3 regions of the Paraburkholderia sp. SUR17 genome follow, and region 3 is predicted to be linked to each of the others. Evidence: predicted binding sites of a transcription regulator. Region 3 holds the regulator's gene; each other region holds the start of a gene.
What was found. The regulator FliA, encoded in region 3, starts transcription of late flagellar genes. The targets are predictions, from matches to a motif close to CTAAAGTTTNNNNNNNNNNNGCCGNTA.
Positions count from the first base shown of each region.

Region 1: the regulator FliA is predicted to act here: its motif matches at 3,221-3,247, upstream of P2869_RS17800 (flagellin domain-containing protein).
Region 2: the regulator FliA is predicted to act here: its motif matches at 3,067-3,093, upstream of P2869_RS28025 (flagellin domain-containing protein).

Region 1 covers NZ_CP120509.1:44,252-50,450, reverse strand. Annotated here, with positions in the region: gene P2869_RS17815 (carbohydrate porin) at 1-3, opposite strand, end outside; gene P2869_RS17810 (hypothetical protein) at 1,025-1,177, shown strand; gene P2869_RS17805 (NRAMP family divalent metal transporter) at 1,236-2,903, shown strand; gene P2869_RS17800 (flagellin domain-containing protein) at 3,343-4,161, shown strand; gene P2869_RS17795 (hypothetical protein) at 4,337-4,585, opposite strand; gene P2869_RS17790 (transglutaminase family protein) at 4,766-5,668, opposite strand; gene P2869_RS17785 (circularly permuted type 2 ATP-grasp protein) at 5,665-6,199, opposite strand, start outside.
Region 2 covers NZ_CP120509.1:2,416,364-2,422,562, reverse strand. Annotated here, with positions in the region: gene P2869_RS28035 (flagellar hook-basal body complex protein) at 1-364, opposite strand, end outside; gene fliD (flagellar filament capping protein FliD) at 647-2,062, shown strand; gene P2869_RS28025 (flagellin domain-containing protein) at 2,159-2,977, opposite strand; gene P2869_RS28020 (efflux RND transporter periplasmic adaptor subunit) at 3,547-4,806, shown strand; gene P2869_RS28015 (efflux RND transporter permease subunit) at 4,814-6,199, shown strand, end outside.
Region 3 covers NZ_CP120508.1:3,715,274-3,721,472, reverse strand. Annotated here, with positions in the region: gene flhA (flagellar biosynthesis protein FlhA) at 1-230, shown strand, start outside; gene flhF (flagellar biosynthesis protein FlhF) at 651-2,762, shown strand; gene P2869_RS16665 (AAA family ATPase) at 2,755-3,651, shown strand; gene P2869_RS16660 (RNA polymerase sigma factor FliA) at 3,684-4,418, shown strand; gene P2869_RS16655 (hypothetical protein) at 4,835-5,278, shown strand; gene P2869_RS16650 (flagellar protein FlgN) at 5,522-5,965, opposite strand; gene flgM (flagellar biosynthesis anti-sigma factor FlgM) at 6,099-6,199, opposite strand, start outside.

The sequences.
Region 1 (6,199 bases), on a different replicon from region 3:
CATGGTGTGATGGCAAGGTTATCCGCCGGCAACCCGGCAGGTTTCGATCAGACACGTTGCGTATGGCGCGGCCATGAAAACAGCAGCGGCTTGTGAGACGAGCGCGAGAGCGCCGTGATGAAGCGCGCTAACCCGACTGCGGCGAGCTAGCGGCAAAAGAGAAACCCTGCCCGCTATTTCGCGGCCATGCCGCCGGCCTCAGCCGACAAGGAACATCCACTACAGGAGCCTGCGTTCACGAGGACTTCCTTTCCGTTGAAAACGGGCCGGATTGTATGCGGGGCGCGAACGGGACAGCAAGCAAAAATGACGTAAACGCACGGCGGCGCGAATTATTCACCTGACCGTACTCATTTCATTTTGCTTTCGCGCTCGAACGTGCCCAGCGCGATGTGTGACGCGAGAAACAGAGCCAGCAAAATACCTTTGTTCTGCTTATCGAAGTCGTTGACTTGTTATTCGGCGGGCGCCTAAAATTCGAGCATCTTCACAAGCGGGGCGAATGCCTTGGATACCTGCAGTAGTCGATCTTCGAACAGATTCACTGCCTGACCGGCAGGACGTCCGCGCTCTCTTCTTCAAGCCGCCGTCTTGCCAGCAGGCAGACGGTGCGCGTCGCAGTCTCTTCCTTCGTGCACCCTTGTTCGCGCCATGTGGCGCGCCGCAACCTGCGTCCGCTCGTTGCGTGCATTCGCATGGCAGTTGCACCCCCGGCTCGCGCCGGGGGTGCCGTTCGTACGTGCCTTGCCGCCTCGCTGCATGTCGGGCGGCAGGCGCGAGCGTGAACCAATGCGTCCGTCGCGCGCGGTTTGAACCAGCGTGAAAGACGCAGCGATAAAGGAGCCGGAATGTCCGACAGCGACCCTGAACCCTTATGCCCGAATTGCCCCACATGCCCGCTATGGGCGCTTTCCTGTTTAGCTGAGGAAAGCGAGTAGACGTCCTTCACTGCGCGCGCAAAGCGCCTTTCTCCGTCTGCTGGCTTTCCGCCCAATGCGTCCCCCAAGACGCACGGAGAAACATCATGAACTTCGGCCTGCTCGTCTCCCAACTGCCGCGCGTGCACGAATCGCACGCGCACTACGACACCCTGCTTTCGCTGCAACCCCGTGAATCGCGGCTGCTTGTACGGCTCTGGCTACGGCTCTGGCGCAGCCTCGTGAACCGCGTCGCCTGACGCGCCGCAAGCGCACATTCATCTCATTCGACAAACCGCTACTCGGGGAGAAAAACCAATGTCCACGCCAGCGAATGTTTCACCACCACGCAGCCTTCAGCGCAGCGCCGTTCTGGACGATGCCCACCTGGGCGACATCAAGGGCGCACTCGGCACCATCGCTCACCATGACACTGCGCCGCGCACGCATTGGGGTGCCCGGCTGCGCACGCTGCTCGCCATTCTGGGTCCCGGCCTCATCGTGATGGTAGGCGACAACGATGCAGGCGCATTCGGCACCTACACGCAGGCGGGGCAGAACTACGGCACCTCCTTGCTATGGACGATGCTGCTGCTCGTGCCGGTACTGTTCGTCAACCAGGAGATGGTATTGCGCCTCGGCGCAGTGACAGGCGTGGGCCACGCGCGCCTCATCTTCGAACGCTTCGGCAAGTTCTGGGGCGCCTTCAGCGTGATCGATCTGTTCTTGCTGAACGCACTCACCATCGTCACGGAATTCATCGGCATGACGTTCGTGCTCGACTTCTTCGGCGTGTCGAAGGTTGCGGGTGTCTGCATCGCGGCGGCGCTCACCATGGCCGCCGTCAGTACCGGAAATTTTCAGCGCTTCGAGCGTTTTGCGGTGTTCCTGTGCGCATTGAGCCTGTTGCTCGTGCCGGTGCTCGTGACCATTCATCCGCCCCTGAGCCAGATGACGCACGATTTCCTCGTGCCCGGCTGGCCCTCGCACGGCAAGCTCGCGGACGTGATGCTGCTCGTGATCGGCATCGTGGGCACGACCGTGGCGCCGTGGCAGTTGTTCTTCCAGCAGAGCTACGTGATCGACAAGCGCATCACGCCGCGTTTCATGAAGTACGAGAAGATCGATCTCTGGATCGGCATTGCGTTCGTACTGATCGGCGCCGTGGCGATGATGGTCTTCTGCGCGGCACTCTACGCAGGCAAGCCCGAAGCGGGCAACTTCACGGACGCAGGCGGCGTGATCGCGAGTCTCGAAAAGTACGCGGGCCGCACGCCAGCCGTGTTGTTCGCCATCGCGCTGTTCGATGCCGCCATCATCGGCGCCGCAGCCGTATCGCTCTCCACGGCCTATGCGATCGGCGACGTATTCAAGATTCGCCACTCGCTGCATCGCGGCGTGTCGGACGCGAAGGGCTTCTATCTCGTGTACTTCGGCATCGTTGCCGCCGCTGCGGCGCTCGTGCTGATTCCCGGCAGTCCGCTCGGACTGCTCACGGAAGCCGTGCAAACACTGGCTGGCGTGCTGCTGCCCAGCGCCACGGTATTCCTGCTTCTGCTGTGCAACGACAAGGCCGTGCTCGGACCGTGGGCGAACACGATGAAGCTGAATGTCTTCACCGCGGCCGTCATCTGGGTGCTCGTGATGTTGTCAGTCATCCTCACGGCATCGGTGATGTATCCGGACATCAGTGGTCACACGATCATCGCCGTGCTCGCGGGCGGCACACTGCTCGCAGTGGTGGGCGGTATCGCGACGATCGGGTTGCGCTACGTTCGTCGTGAAGCGGTGGACACAGCAACGGCGAGCGCCACGGCACACGAGCAATCGTCTCGCGACACCTGGCGCATGCCGCCGCTTCACGAGTTGCCGCCGCCCAGCGTGACGCTTGCAAGCCGCGTATGGATGGCCGTGCTGCGCGGCTACCTCATGATTGCCGTAGGGCTCGTGGTCGTGAAGATCGTGCAGATGATGTTGCTCAAATAGCAAAGGTCATACGAACGACACAGAGCACGCCCGTAGCAGAACGCAGCTTAAGGGATGCTTAAGAACGGCAGCGCGCGCATCGGAAAAGCGCGAAAAGTTCGTGGAACACCAAGGAAGAGAGCGTAAGCACTTGCACTAAGCAGGGTATGTTCCGCTTGTCGAACCCTGCCCGAAGCACGCATAATGCTTGCACACCGCGCGATTCCTGCGACAGGGCGTACGGTGCTCGGATGTAGTACGAGGATTTTGTACCGGCCACCTGGCCGGTATTTTTTTGGGCCTCACACAATACTTCGCAGTCCCACGAACAATCCCCTCTCAAGTTGTTCGATCCGGAGCCGATAACACGGACAGGTTGCTGGTCCACGGACCGACAAGTACATCGCCGGCAACCTAACTCGTTATCAAACGCACATCCGCACTCCAATCGAGGGGATTCATGCTTAATATCAATACCAACATCCTGTCGCTGACGACGCAGACGAACCTGTCCGGCTCGCAAAGCGCCCTGTCGCAGGCCATCAACCGTCTGTCGTCGGGCAAGCGCGTGAACACCGCCGCTGACGACGCCGCCGGCCTCGCTATCGCGACCAGCCAGACCGCTGCCATCAACGCGCTGAATCAAGGCGTGATGAACGCGAACAACGGCATTTCGATGGTGCAAACCGCTTCGGGCGCGATCTCGTCGACCGTGGCCAACCTGCAGCGTATCCGCCAGCTGGCCGTGGAATCGGGCGACGGCTCGCTCGGCTCGGCAGCGCAAGCGAACCTGCAGACTGAAGTCACGACGCGTCTGACGGAAATCAACCGCGTTGAAACGCAAACCACGTTCAACGGCCAGAATGTGCTCGGCGGCCTCGGCAGCGTGGACTTCCAGATCGGCGCATCGGCGAACCAGACCATCACGGCGAACTTCGGTTCGACCACGTGGAATGCGTCGGGCCTGGGCGTCTCGGGCATCGACATCTCGACCACCTCGGGTGCACAGAACGCGATCACCGCAATCGACGCAGCGCTCTCGCAAGTCAACAACTTCCAGGCAACGCTGGGTGCAACGCAGAACACGTTCCAGTCCGCTATCAGCAACACGCAGACGGAATCGACCAACCTGAGCGCTGCCAAGTCGCAGATCGTCGATGCGGACTTCGCTTCGGAAACGGCGAACCTCTCGAAAGCACAAGTGCTGCAGCAAGCCGGTATCTCGGTGCTCGCGCAAGCGAACTCGCTGCCGCAGCAAGTGCTGAAGCTCCTGCAGTAAGCATCGAACGCGCGACGCGCTTATTGCTTGCGTCGCGCGATATTCAGCGCGTGGGGCCGCCCTGGGTGGCCGGCGTGCTGTCGAAGGTGGACGGTGAAAGCCGCCCACCTTTTTTCATGGGAGCGCGCTTCGATGATGTCTCGCGTGAAGCGAACGTATGCGTCGCGCCTCGGCTTCACTCCATACGCAACGCCGATACCTCGCTGGCGAGCAACGCGCGCAATTCGCTTTCATCGGGCTGCGTTCCCCAGTTGCGTGCGCCCGCCACCGATGCAATCGCGAACCACGAGTTGGGCGGAAACCATTCGTGAAGCAACGCGCCGTCGCGCAGGATGCGAAGGCGTCCCGTCTCTTCGCTGTACTCGGCACACATCTCCACGTTGTCGAATTGCGCGGTCACCGTCCGGTTCCTGGGTGGCAGCATGGGGCACTCCTGTCGGCTGATGGATCGTAGGCAGGGTGCGACAAATGCCCGCACCATGCGACGTCCGGCCCGAGGGGCCGTGGACGGGAGTCTACGCATCGGAGCGTTTGACAGGTGCAACGTGTCTGCGAGTTTGGTAACGCCGGGTTACGGTATGCGCGAAAACGCACGCAGACGGCACTAGGCCAGGGTCGGCTCGCCGCCCGTAACGTGCACGGCCACTTCGACCTGATGCTCGCCGCCGCCGAGAATCATGCCGCGCAGCAGGGACACGTCGCTATAGTCGCGCCCTGTGGCGAGCGTGACGTGATCGAGATCGGCGAGCACGTCGTTGGTCGGATCGAGATCGATCCAGCCCACGCCCGGGCAAAACACGGAGACCCACGCATGCGACGCATCGGCACCGATCAGACGCGGCGCGCCTTCGGGCGGGTCAGTTCGCAGATAGCCGCTCACATAACGCGCGGGCAAACCGAGCGTACGCAGGCAGCCGATCATCACCTGTGCGAAGTCCTGACACACGCCGTGCTTGAGTTCGAACGCGCGCGCAGCCGGGGTATCGAAGGTGGTCGCGGCGGGCTTGTACTTGAAGTCGGCGTAGATGCGATGCATGAGGTCGATCGCGCCCGCTGCAAGCGGCGTATCCGGCGTGAAACTGTGCTGTGCATAGGCACGCAGCTCAGGCAGAAGCGCGATGTTGGGTGATGCAAAGCAGAACTCGGTTTCGGGATAAAACGCGCCGCCCGCGCGAAAACGCAGCGCCTGCGCGACTTCTTCCCAAGACGGCGTGGCCTCGGGATCCAGCGATGCCCAGCGCGGCGACAGCAGCACGGTGGTCTCGCTCGTCATCTTGAGGTAGTCGTGCGGCGAGTCGAACGAGAAATAGAGCAGGTCGTTGCCGAACGCATCCACGCGGCTCGTCCGATACGAAGGCTCGGGTTCGATGCGCTCGCTGTGCGCCATCACGCGCTGCCACACACACGTGAGCGGGCGGATCGTCGCGAGATGCTGCGCGGTCTCCACGAGCGTGGAATAGCGGTACACGGTGTGATGCGAGACAGTCAGCACGACATCGCCGCTCATGGCGCCACCTGCTCGGCAAGCGAATTCGCGTGGCTGAAGTAACGCGCGCTGATCTCGTTCGAAGCCGCGGCAACGTAGGCGCCCAGCTGTTCGCACAGATCGAGCAGCACCGGAAAGCGGCCGCTCTCGCCAGGCTCGCACAACTGCTCGAGCGTGGGCAACGCCGCAACCGGTGGCATGAGTTCCGCGAACGGCGCGCGTCGCGTGCCACCTGCGGCCACGGCGATTTCATCGAGCTTCTTGCGCAGGCGGTCGTAGACGCCATAGAGGCCGCGCGGGTTGGTGGGGTCGATCACGAGCAGATCGAGCAGCGCCGGCACCTCGAAGCGCCCCGGATAAAGCGAGCGATACGTGAGCGTGCAATCGAACAGTTGTAGCAGCAGATCGAAGCCGGCGGGCGTAGCGAGCCGGCCTTCGCTCGCAATGACGTGCAGGAACGTCGTCATCGTGGCCACGCGCTCGATGTGACGACCAACGAAAAGCAGCCGCCACGCTTCGTCACGCGTCATGCGGTCGCCCTGCGCGCCGCTG
Region 2 (6,199 bases), on a different replicon from region 3:
GCTTCAGGCCGTCCGCGTTCGTGACGAAGCCGTTGCGGTCGAGCTGGAACACGCCGTCGCGCGAGTAGGTGAGCGCGCCGTTGTTCGACATCTGGAAGAAGCCGTTACCGTTGATGGCAACGTGCAGCGCGACGTTGTCCGTGGTGATGGTGCCTTGCGAGAAATTCTGTTCGACACCGGCGAGCCGCGAACCGAGTCCGATCTGGTTGTGCACCGCCGTGGCGACCGAATTTGCATAGATGTCGGCGAACTGCGCCTGGCCGTGCTTGAAGCCGGTTGTGTGCGCGTTCGCAATGTTGTGGCCGATCACGTCGAGGTCTTTCGATGCGCCTGCCAGTCCGCTCAGTCCTTGCTGGTAACCCATGATGGTCTCCGTTTCCAGTTGAAGCCGCCCGCGTTGGGATGATGCTGGCGACCATCGAAGGCCGGCCGCCCGGCTGCGAACATGCTGAGGTGGAACGCAGCGGCGCACAACGGCGTTCATGGAATCTCGACGGTATCTCGACGCGCAGGCGTCGCGCGTTGCATGAGAGGCGGGTCAGAAGGCGAAATTCATCAGATATCCATAGAAACTCGACGGAGCCTCAACTGAAGCATGCGTCACTAGCGGGAGCAGGAACACACACCGCCTGACAGGAGCATGCGCATGACGACGACCGCCCCTTCCTCGAGCGATACCGGCGCATTGATCCGGCAAGCAACGCAGTCCGTGATCAGCGGCGCGACCCGCTCGTCCATCGACGTCGATACGCTGGTGGCCGCGCTCGTCACCGCGAAGACCGCGGGCCAAGCGGGCATGCTCAGCCGGAAGCAGACCGCGGACAACGTGGAGCTTTCGGCGGTGGGGAAGCTTCAGGCTGCGCTTGCCTCGCTGCAATCCGCGTTGCGCGGCTTCACAGACGGCACGGCGCTCAACGCGCTCACGGTGGCCGTGAGCGGAAGCGGTCTGAAGGCGACGGTCAAGACGGGCGCGGCGACCGGCACGTACAGCGTGGCGGTGACCAACATTGCAACCGCCAACAAGATTTCGTCGCAGGCGTTCGCGCGCGATGCGAGCCCTGGCAGCGGCACGCTGACGGTCGGCGTGGGCAGCCGCACGATGCAGATCAACGTTGCCACGGGCAGTTCGCTCGCGAGCGTCGCGAAAGCGATCAATGCGGCCGCAGACAACCCGGGTGTTTCGGCCGCTATCGTCACCGCGACGGACGGCCAGCATCTCGTGCTCACGGCAAGGCAGACCGGCGCTGCAAGCACGATTTCGATATCGGCGGGCAGCGGTCTCAGCGCGAAGCTCAATACGTCGGCCTTTACGCAAATCACTGCGGGAAAAGACGCGAAATTTTCCATCGATGGCAATACCGTAACCAGCGCAAGCAACACCGTCGAGGGAGCGCTGACCGGCATCACGCTCGCACTGACCGCAGAGGCCGTGGGCACCACGCAAACCGTTTCGGTCGAGCGGGATACGACAGCGTCAACGAAGACCATTACCGATTTCGTCGCCGCCTACAACCACTACATCGCAACGGAGAAGAGCCTGACCTGGGATGCGTCGCAGCCTTTGGCTTCGCGCGCGGGGCCGCTGCTGGGCGATGCGATGACCAACGCCATCACCAATCGGTTTGGCAGCCTGATCAGCGGCGGTGTCGCCGTTGGAGGGCGAACGTACAGCCTCTCGTCCATCGGCATCGACCTGCAACATGACGGTACGCTTGCCGTGAACGCCACAACGCTGCAAAAGGCGCTGGCGGGCGCGGGCTCCGCGATGTCGGCGTTGTTCAACTCGACGAACGGCATCGGGGTGAAGCTGAATACGTTCATCGATACGTACACGAGGCCGAGCGGCACGTTCGATCAACGCACGCGCACATTGAACGCCGACCTGGGCAAGCTGACGGACCATATGACGCAGCTCAAGCACTACCAGGACACGCTGAAAGCACAGTACAACGCGCAGTTTCAGGCGCTCAACGTGCTCATGACCACCATGCAGAACAACACCCGCTATCTGAACCAGCTGTTCGGCGGGGCCGGCATGCCGGGGACGCTGCATCGCCGGTAAGGCGATGCGGGTTCAATAGAAGCGGAGCAAGAAAAAAACGACGCTCGCAGCACGTGAGCGGCGCGCGGTGTCCCCGCGTGCCGCCGTTTTTTGTGCTTACTGCAAGAGCTTCAACACCTGCTGCGGCAGCGAGTTCGCTTGCGCAAGCACCGAGATACCGGCTTGCTGCAGCACTTGTGCCTTCGAAAGATTCGCCGTTTCCGAAGCAAAGTCCGCGTCCACAATTTGCGCCCGCGCGGAGTTCAGGTTGGTCGATTGCGTCTGCGTGTTGCTGATGGCCGACTGGAACGTGTTCTGCGTTGCGCCCAGCGTTGCCTGGAAGTTGTTGACTTGCGAGAGCGCTGCGTCGATTGCAGTAATGGCGTTCTGCGCGCCCGAGGTGGTCGAGATATCGACACCCGAGACACCGAGGCCTGCCGCGTTCCAGGTGGTCGAGCCGAAACTGGCGGTGATCGTCTGGTTCGCCGACGCGCCGATCTGGAAGTTCACGCTGCCCAGACCGCCGAGCACGGCCTGACCGTTGAACGTGGTCTGCGTCTGCACCCGGTTGATTTCCGTGAGACGCGTGGCCACTTCGGTTTGCAGGTTCGCTTGCGCTGCCGAGCCGAGCGAGCCGTCGCCCGATTCCACGGCCAGCTGGCGAATGCGCTGCAGGTTGGCCACGGTCGACGAGATGGCACCGGAGGCCGTTTGCACCATCGAAATGCCGTTGTTCGCGTTCATCACGCCTTGATTCAGTGCATTGATGGCAGCGGTCTGGCTGGTGGCGATGGCGAGGCCGGCGGCGTCGTCCGCGGCGGTGTTCACACGCTTGCCCGACGACAGGCGGTTGATCGCTTGCGACAGGGCGCTTTGTGAACCGGAGAGGTTTGTCTGCGTCGTCAGCGACAGGATGTTGGTATTGATATTGAGCATCGGTGACCTCTTGAAAGTAAGAGATGGATAACGTGCGGTCAGGTTGCCGGCGATGGAAATTGCATCGTTATCGAGCAACCTTTCTCCGTTATCGGCCGATGGTTATTTTTATTTAGGATCGTTAACCAAAAAATGCCGAAAAAAATACCGGCCTGTGGCCGGTGAAAAAAAGAGCTGTTGCTCTTGAGGAAGCGGGCCAATTATTTCAGCCGATTATGGACGTTTAATCGAGATTCGATGGATGGCATTTGAATACGAAAAATCCGTGCAACTGCCCTGTCTCCATTGAATCTCAACAGTATCTCAACACAATATGGGCGCTGCGCTCCGATGATCTAGCCGTTCCTCGCGCATATGCGGCATCGCATCGAGATTGCGGATTTTGTGAAAGCACAGATGCAAACCCACATGCGAGCGCGAGAAATGAATTGAACGCTGTTTGCACAAGGCTCCGGCCAGACCCTCGGAGTGCCAGGAGCCATTTGGCCGACCGCTTTCCGGGTCGGCTTTTTTTTCAGGCAGATGAAGTGCCTGAAAACCTGTGAAGTACTGGAGAGAACGTGTTCTACATGAAAGGCAAGCGCATCGCGAAGGGCGTGGCCGCTGCGGTGGTGCTGATGTCCCTCGCTGCATGCAAGGATCCCGGTGACGCCGCGAATAGAGGCGCCGCACAGGAAAGTCCGCGCGCGCAGGTCAGTGTGGTGATGCTGCGTGCGCAGGCGGTGCCGCTTACCACCGAACTGTCGGGACGTGTGGTGGCCGCGCTCGAGGCCGAGGTTCGTCCGCAGGTCACAGGCATCATCCAGAAGCGTCTTTTCCGCGAAGGCGGCGAGGTGAAGGCCGGCGACGTGCTGTACCAGATCGACCCGGCGACCTATCAGGCTGCGTACGACAGCGCACGTGCAGCGCTCGTGAAGGCCGAGGCCGCGGTGCCCGGCGCGCTGGCGAAGGCCGACCGCTATAGCGACCTCGTCAGGCGCAACGCCGTCAGCAAGCAGGAATACGAAGACGCGGCAGACGTGCTCGCGCAGGCCCGCGCCAACGTAGCCGTTGCCAAAGCCGCCGTGGAGACGGCGAGAATCGCGCTCGACTACACCACCATCCGCGCGCCGATCTCGGGCCGCATCGACCGGTCTTCGCTCACGCCAGGCGCGCTCGTCACGGCGGGTCAGGCCGTAGCGTTGACCACCATCCGCCAGATCGATCCGATCAATGTGGACCTCACGCAGTCCAGCGCGAGTCTGCTCGCGCTGCGCGAGGCAATCGAATCGGGACGTCTTCAGTCGGTGGGTTCCGGTGTAGGCGTGAGGCTGAAACTCGAGAACGGCACGCTTTATCCGCACGTCGGCAAACTCGAATTCGCCGAATCGAGCGTGAACCAGGCGACGGGCACTTACGTCCTGCGAGCCGTGCTGCGCAATCCCGCGCGTCTGCTGCTGCCCGGCATGTACGTGCGGGCATGGGTCGACGAGGGCACTGCGCCCCACGCGTTTCTGATCCCGCAGCGCGCAGTGAGCCGGGGCCTGCGCGGCGAGGCCACGGCGCTCTTCGTGCGCAACGGCAAGGTGGTGGAGCAGACCTTGACCGGCGCGCGGCAGGTCGGCAACGACTGGCTCGTGCAGACTGGCGTGGCCGATGGCGACCAGGTGATCGTGGAAGGCAGCCAGCTCGTAAGAGAAGGCGACGCCGTGACGACGGTGCATGTCGAACTCGACAAGGCGACGGGCGCGGTTCGTCCCACGCGTGCCGTAGCTCGCGCGGATAACGCCGATTCGCCGGGCGCCCCACGCCCGGCGCTGATCCGCGACCGGCAGGCAAGCCGAAGCTGAGGGCGCGATGTCGGAATTCTTCATCAGGCGCCCCGTATTCGCGTGGGTCATCGCCATTGCCGTCATGCTGGGCGGGCTGCTTGCATTGCGAACGCTGCCTGTCGCGCAGTATCCCGAGATTGCGCCCACCACCATATCGATCAGCGCGTCTTACCCCGGCGCCGATGCGCAGACGGTGGAGAACTCCGTCACGCGCGTGATCGAGCAGGGCATGACGGGTCTCGACCATCTTCTGTACATGTCGGCCACCTCCAGCGCCACGGGCGAGGTGGAGATCCGGCTCACGTTCACGCAGGACGCCAACGCCGACGTGGCGCAGATGCAGGTGCAAAACAAGCTGCAACTCGTCGTCTCGCAGTTGCCGCAGATCGTTCAGAGCACAGGGCTTTCCGTGACGAAATCGTCGGCGGCCTTTCTGATGGTGATCGGCTTCGCGTCCGTGGGCGGCAAATTGTCGTCCGCCGATCTGGACGACTACGTGGGCAGCACGCTCAACGAGACCATCAAGCGCGTGCCCGGCGTCGGCAACACACAGTTGTTCGGCTCGGGCTACGCGATGCGGATCTGGCTCGACGCCGACAAGCTGGCGCGCTATGCGCTGATCCCGAGCGACATCGAGACTGCACTTAGAGCGCAGAACACGCAGGTATCGGCGGGGCAGCTCGGCGCCCAGCCGGCGCGCGCCGGGCAGCAGCTCAACGCCACCGTCACGGCGCGCAGCCGCCTGCAAACGCCGGCGGAATTCGGCGACGTCATCGTGAAGAGTGCGGCAGACGGTGCGATCGTGCGCCTGCGAGACGTGGCGCGCGTCGAGATTGGCGCGGAGAACTACACCTATGTCTCGCGCTACAACGGCATGCCGGCGTCGGGCCTTGGCATCAACCTCGCCACGGGCGCCAATGCCGTCGATACCGCGAGAGCGGTCAAGGCTGCCATCCACGCGCTTTCCGGCACGCTGCCCGCAGGCGTCAAGGTGTTCTATCCGTACGACACCACGCCGTTCGTGACGCGCTCCATCGACGAAGTGCTGAAGACCCTGGCCGAAGCCGTGGTGCTCGTGTTCATCGTCATGCTCGTGTTCCTGCAGAACGTGCGCGCCACGCTGATCCCGGCGCTGGCCATTCCCGTGGTGCTGCTCGGCACGCTCGGCGTGCTCGCCGTGTCCGGCTATTCGATCAACACGCTGACGATGTTCGCGATGGTGCTCGCCATCGGCCTGCTGGTGGACGACGCCATCGTCGTGGTGGAGAACGTGGAGCGCGTGATGGCGGAGCAGGGGCTTTCCGCACGCGAGGCCACGCGCAAGTCGATGGGCGAGATTACGGGCGCGCTGATCGGCATTGCCACGGTGCTCTCCGCCGTGTTCGTGCCGATGGCGTTTTTCTCCGGCGCA
Region 3 (6,199 bases):
ACCCGGGCCTGGAGCCGGGGCTCGCCCATACGCTGCTCGAACAGACCCAGAAGGCGATGACGCGCCAGCAAAGCCTGGGGCTTGCGCCCGTGCTGCTCGTGCAGCACTCGCTGCGCGCCATGCTCGCGCGCTTCCTGCGGCGCAGCCTGCCGCAGCTGAAGGTGCTCTCCTACGCAGAAGTGCCGGACACGCGGCACGTCAAGGTGGTCAATCTGATCGGCACGGCTTGACGGGGCGGGCGCCGGTTGCGGCGCTTGCCGTCTTCGCTGTGCCAGGGGCGGGGCCGGGCATGGCTTGGGTTGGCGCGGCGCCGGCCTGTCCGGTGTGCCGTTCGGCGCCGCGGCGGGTACGTCCGCAGTACTCTCGCAGTGCCTTCGCGGTGCCTTCGCAGTACTCCCTCAGTGTTTCCGCAGTACCTCCGCAGTCTCCCCTCAGCGCCTCCCCGCAGCCCCCCTTTCGGCCCGATCAAACGAATTGCCTGCTTTTCCCCGCGCTGATCCATCGATAGTCCGGCGTTCACCTCCTCAATAATTTCACCATCGGCAAAGGCTTTGCCGCGCACCAGGTTCCTGCGGAGCCACCGCGCAACGAAGCCGGCGCCTCGCAATTGAAACGCCACGTCAGGGTCGTCAACCTCATCGGGGGTCAGCTTGAACATCCGCAAATTTATCGGTGCCACCAGCCGCGACGCGCTGCGCCAAGTGCGCGAAGTGCTGGGTCCTGACGCAGTGGTGCTGTCGAATCGCACGCTCGACGACGGCAGCGTCGAGATCGTCGCCGTAGCCGACCGCGAACTCGCGGCCATCGCGCCTGCCGCGGGTGAAGGCGCCAACGCGGGTGCTGCTTCGCGCGGCTTGCCGCGCAGCGCCGCCGCGCCGGTTGCGGGCAACCCCTACGCGAACGGCATGCCGGACGTGTTCTCGTCGGTGTTCGGGGCAAGCCCGGAAGCGGGCGCGGACCGCCCTTCCGCAGCGGACGACGAAGACGACGCCTCTCCCTACATGAACGCCGCCGCGCAACCGGTGGCCAAGCCCGAAGCGCAAGCAGGCGGCGCCCTCGCCACGCGCGGTGCCGCGCTGGACCGCCCGGGCGCGTTTATGGCTCAGTCTGCGGCCCAGTCCGCAGGCCAGGCCGATACCGGTGGCGGCGCGGACCGCTTCGCCGCCGAACCCGCGACTATCCAGGCGGGTGCACCGGCTCGTCCGGCTGCGCGTCCCACGCCGACGCACGCTCCCGCTCATCCGGCCGCTCATGCGCCGGCGGCGAGCCGCGCCGCAGGGTTCGCGACGCCGGCCGCAGGCGTGACCATGCCGGCATCGGCTGTGCCGTCGTACTCGGACAAGACACACGCTCCGCGCACCATGGCCGAAACGAACCCCTGGCTCATCGACCACGCGCGCCGCATTGCCGACAAGGACAGCGAAGGTCAAGGCGCGGGTCACAGCGCGGGTCACAGCACGAAAGCCGCAGGTATGACGCCCGCCGACGCCATGGCCAAAGGACTCGGCATGCCCGCCGACCCGCACGCCGAACACGGCCAGCATCGCGGGCAAGGCGAGGGCGTGCTCAACGTCAGCACGCCGGACTGGGCGCGCGAAGCGGCTCAACTGGCGGCGCGCCGCGCCACGCAGCGCATCGCACCGGCCTTCGATCTGCCGGGCAACAGCCAGCCGCCGACGCAATCGGCCACGCCCTCGGGCAACGCCAGGACCGCCGCCGATGCCGCAGGCGCGAACGCCTCGGCCAGCGTCACGGAAGCCATCAAGGCCCGCATCGAACAGGTCGTGAATGAAACGGTGATGAGCGAGCTGGCCTCCATGCGCGGCATGATGGAAGAGCAGTTCGCCGGACTCCTCTGGGGCGAGCGCCAACGCCGCAGCCCCACGCACGGCGCGCTCACCAAGCAGCTGTTCGCCGCCGGCTTCTCGGCCCAGCTCGTGAAGATGGTGGTGGACAACCTGCCCGAAGGCAAAGACCCGGAAGGCGCGCTGGAATGGGCGCAGTCGGTGCTCGAATCGAACCTGCCCGTGCTCGAAAACGAAGACGCGCTCATGGAGCGCGGCGGCGTGTTCGCGCTGATGGGCCCCACGGGCGTCGGCAAGACCACGACCACGGCGAAGCTCGCGGCGCGCTGCGTGATGCGCTTCGGCGCGAGCAAGGTGGCGCTGCTCACCACGGACAGCTACCGCATTGGCGGCCACGAGCAACTGCGCATCTTCGGCCGCATTCTCGGCGTGTCGGTGCACGCGGTGCGCGACGGCGCCGACCTGCAGCTCGCGCTCACCGAACTCAAGAACAAGCACATCGTGCTGATCGACACGATCGGCATGAGCCAGCGCGACCGCGCCGTGACCGACCAGATCGCCATGCTGTGCAGCGCCGGCCAGCCGGTGCAGCGCCTCTTGCTGATGTCCGCAACGAGCCACGGCGACACGCTCAACGAAGTGGTGCAGGCCTACCAGAGCACGCCGGACAAGGCGCCGCTCGCGGGCTGCATTCTCACCAAGCTCGACGAGGCCACCAACCTGGGCGGCGCGCTGGACACCGTGCTGCGCTACCGGCTGCCGGTTCACTACGTGTCGACCGGCCAGAAGGTGCCGGAGAACCTCTATGTGGCGACGAAGCGTTTCCTGATCCGCAGCGCGTTCTGCATTCCGCGCGAGCACTCGCCCTTCGTGCCGCACGAAGACGACATCCCGGCGCTGCTCTCGGCGCTGTCCACGCGTTCGAATGCCGACCTGCACGAGGTTCGCTTTGGATAAATTCGTAGCCGACCAGGCGGAGGGGCTGCGGCGGCTGCTCGCCCGCAGCGGCTCGCGAGTGATCGCGGTGACCGGCGGCTCGGAGAGCGTCGGACGCACCACGACAGTAGTGAACCTTGCAGCGGCATTGGCCGAGCAGGGCAAAGACGTGCTCGTCATCGACGAGTGCCTGGGCGACCGGTCGGTGAGCGCCACGCTTGGCGGCATGCAACGCGTGGGGAATCTCGCCGGCGTGATGCGCGGCGAGGTGTCGCTCGCGGCGGCCGTGAGCCGGCATCCGCTCGGCTTCGGCGTGCTCTCGGCCTGGCGCGGCAGCCAGGAAGGCTATAGCGCCGAACAGTACGGACTCGTGCTGAACGGCCCCGCCGACGTCGTGCTGATCGACGCCGGGCTCGACAGAAACGGCGCGCTCTCCGGGCTCGCCATGCGCTCGCACGACGTGATGGTCGTGACGCGCGTCTCGGCGCAGGCCATCACCGATGCCTACGCCGCCATGAAACGTCTTCATTTCGCGCACGCAATCGCGCAGTTCCGCGTGCTCGTCAATTACGTCCAAAGCGCGGCCGATGCCCACACGGCATTCGAGAACCTCGCAGGCGTGGCGGGTCGTTACCTCACCGTCTCGCTCGAAAACGCAGGCTGCATTGCGGCTGACCCACACATGGCGCGGGCCGTCGAGCTCGCACGCTGCATCGTGGATGCTTTTCCGTCCACGGCCGCCGCGCGCGACTACCGGCATGTCGCCGCAGAACTGCAGTACTGGCCCATGCGGCCAGCCATGTCGTCGCGCGCGGCCATGACGCGCCCGACCGTAACAACGTCGGCCCCATCGCCATCCATGTGGCAGGCCGACCCGGCCGCCGAATGGCCGTCGGCGCAGCATGCGTGACGCCACTCGGGGACTTCAGGCAGGAGAGCACGATGTATAACGCTCAGGGAAAGATTTCGCAGGACGAGGTGCTGGCGAAGTACGCGCCGCTCGTAAGACGTCTCGGTTTGCAGCTCGTAGCCAAGATGCCGGCGAGCGTGGATCTGGACGATCTGATCCAGGCCGGCATGATCGGTCTGCTCGATGCGGCGAGCCGCTACAAGGAAGATCAGGGCGCGCAGTTCGAAACCTACGCGAGCCAGCGCATTCGCGGCGCCATGCTCGACGAGCTGCGCAGCAACGACTGGCTGCCGCGCAGCCTGCGGCGCACGTCGCGCGAGGTGGAGAGCGCGGTGCACCAGGTGGAGCAGCAATTGGGCCGTTCGGCGAGCGAGACGGAGATCGCCGGGCATCTCAAGATGCCGCTCGACGAATATCAGTCCATGCTGCAGGACCTGCATGGCAGCCAGCTGATCTACTACGAAGACTTCGACCGGTCCGCGGACGACGAGCCGTTTCTCGACCGCTACTGCGTCGATCACTCGGATCCGCTTTCCGCGCTGCTCGACGAAAGCCTGCGCGCGGCGCTGGTGGAAGCCATCGACAAGCTGCCTGAGCGCGAGAAGCTCTTGATGTCGCTCTACTACGAGCGCGGCATGAACCTGCGCGAAATCGGCGCGGTGATGGAAGTGAGCGAATCGCGTGTGTGCCAGCTGCACAGCCAGGCCGTGGCGCGTCTGCGCACGCGTCTGCGCGAACTGGCCTGGGCGGGCGCCGAGGCCGACTGAGAAACCCGAGCGGGGTGCGTTCGAGGGGCGTTCGCGCCTTTCCGGGCGGGTGGCGCTGTTGTTGGCGTTAGAGGGCGCCGGGTAGCGGACCCCGGACCCCGGGGCCCAAGGCGCCGGGCCTCGGGCGGGATCGGTTCGGCCGGCGCTGCGCTGGCTTGTGTGGGGCGGCTGCTTTGCTGCTGCTTTGCTGCCACTTCACCGCTGCTTGAGCGGCACGTCATTCGCACCCTGTCCGCTTGCTGTTCGCGCGTCCTCCAATTCTTCGGCGGCTTTTTCGCCTTCTTTCGGGCCGGCTTCCCGGCTCGTTCATCGGGCCGCTTCAGGCCGTAACACCACTAACATTTTCTTACACCACCCTTTCTGACGGGTGGCTACACTTGCGCCGCGTTATTACGAAGACAATGGGGTTAAACCAGATGCTCAAAAAAATCGCAGGAATCGCCGTGTTGACCGCGGCTTCGGCCGCTGTATCGCTGCCCGCTATGGCGGGTGACCTGAACAATGCGCTCGGCGGGGGCCTCGGCGGGGTAGCGGGTGCCGCGGTGGGCGGCGCGCTGGGCGGCAGCACGGGCTCCGTGATCGGCGGTGCGGTGGGCGGCGGCGCAGGCGCTGCGGTCACGTCGAACCGGCGCGAACGTACGGGCGCCATCGTGGGCGGTGCGCTGGGCGGCGGCGCGGGCACGGCGGCAGGCAACGCGATGGGCGGCCGCACGGGCGGGCTGATCGGTGCGGGACTGGGCGGTGGTGCCGGCGCGGCACTGGGCGGCAACATCTCGCGCAGCAACTCCTACGCGGACGAGGGCGAGCGCGGCTATCGCAGCACCGGCCACCACCGCAAGCATCGCAAGCACTGGGATTGAGCCGCGAGCAGCAAAGGCAAGAGGATCGAGAAAGGCGCAACGACGCCTGAGGTTGAAGGCCGGGGTTGAAAACCGGTCTTGAAAACCGGTTTAAAAACCAGCGTTTGAAAACACAACGGGCCGCACATTCGCATGGATGTGCGGCCCGTTGGTTTTTGGTGCGGCTGGCCGGCGAATTCAGCGGTGGCGCTGCGCCCGGATCATCGCGCCGCGCGCCTCAAAACCCGGCTCCGGGGAAATCGATCAAACTCGCCCGAACGCAGGAATTCGCCCATCCGGCCCGTACAAACCGGCCTTATGCTGCGCGCCCTTGAGCACGTCGAGGGCGCGGCGGTTGTATTCCATGCGAGTGTGGATCAGCACGCCGTTGGTGGCGTTGGAGCGTTTCGCGCGTTCGGCCGCCTTTTGCAGCAGCGCCCATTGCGTGGCGAGCCGCGGGTCGGCGCCGGAGGCCAGCTCCATGCCGCGCCAGCCCGGCGGAAAGCCCAGCTCCGCAAGCTGCGCGTCGCGCTGCTTTTCCAGCGCCGAGAGCTTTTCGACCAGTTCGGTCTTCATCTCGATGATGGGCGGCAGCTGTTCGAGCGGAGAGACGGCGGTCAACGCCTTCTCTTCGCACGCGAGCACCGAAGCGAACGCTTCGACGGCGGCATATTCGTCGATGACGGTGGCAAGGAGGGCGTCTTTCATCACAATCACTCAACTCGCAGTCGGCTTGCCGCGCCCTGACTGGGGCGCACAAGCCGTGGTCAATTGGCTGCTGCACGTGCGCGCTTCGCCCGAAGGTGCGGCGAGGCACGCTGAACGCGCTGGCCAACCGGGGTTAGCTCCCCGCCGACCCCGCGCGCGTTTGCAGCAGGCTACGTGCCGTTTCGAGAACGGCGTCGGCAATCTTGCCGGTATCGATACTCAAGGTGCCGTCGC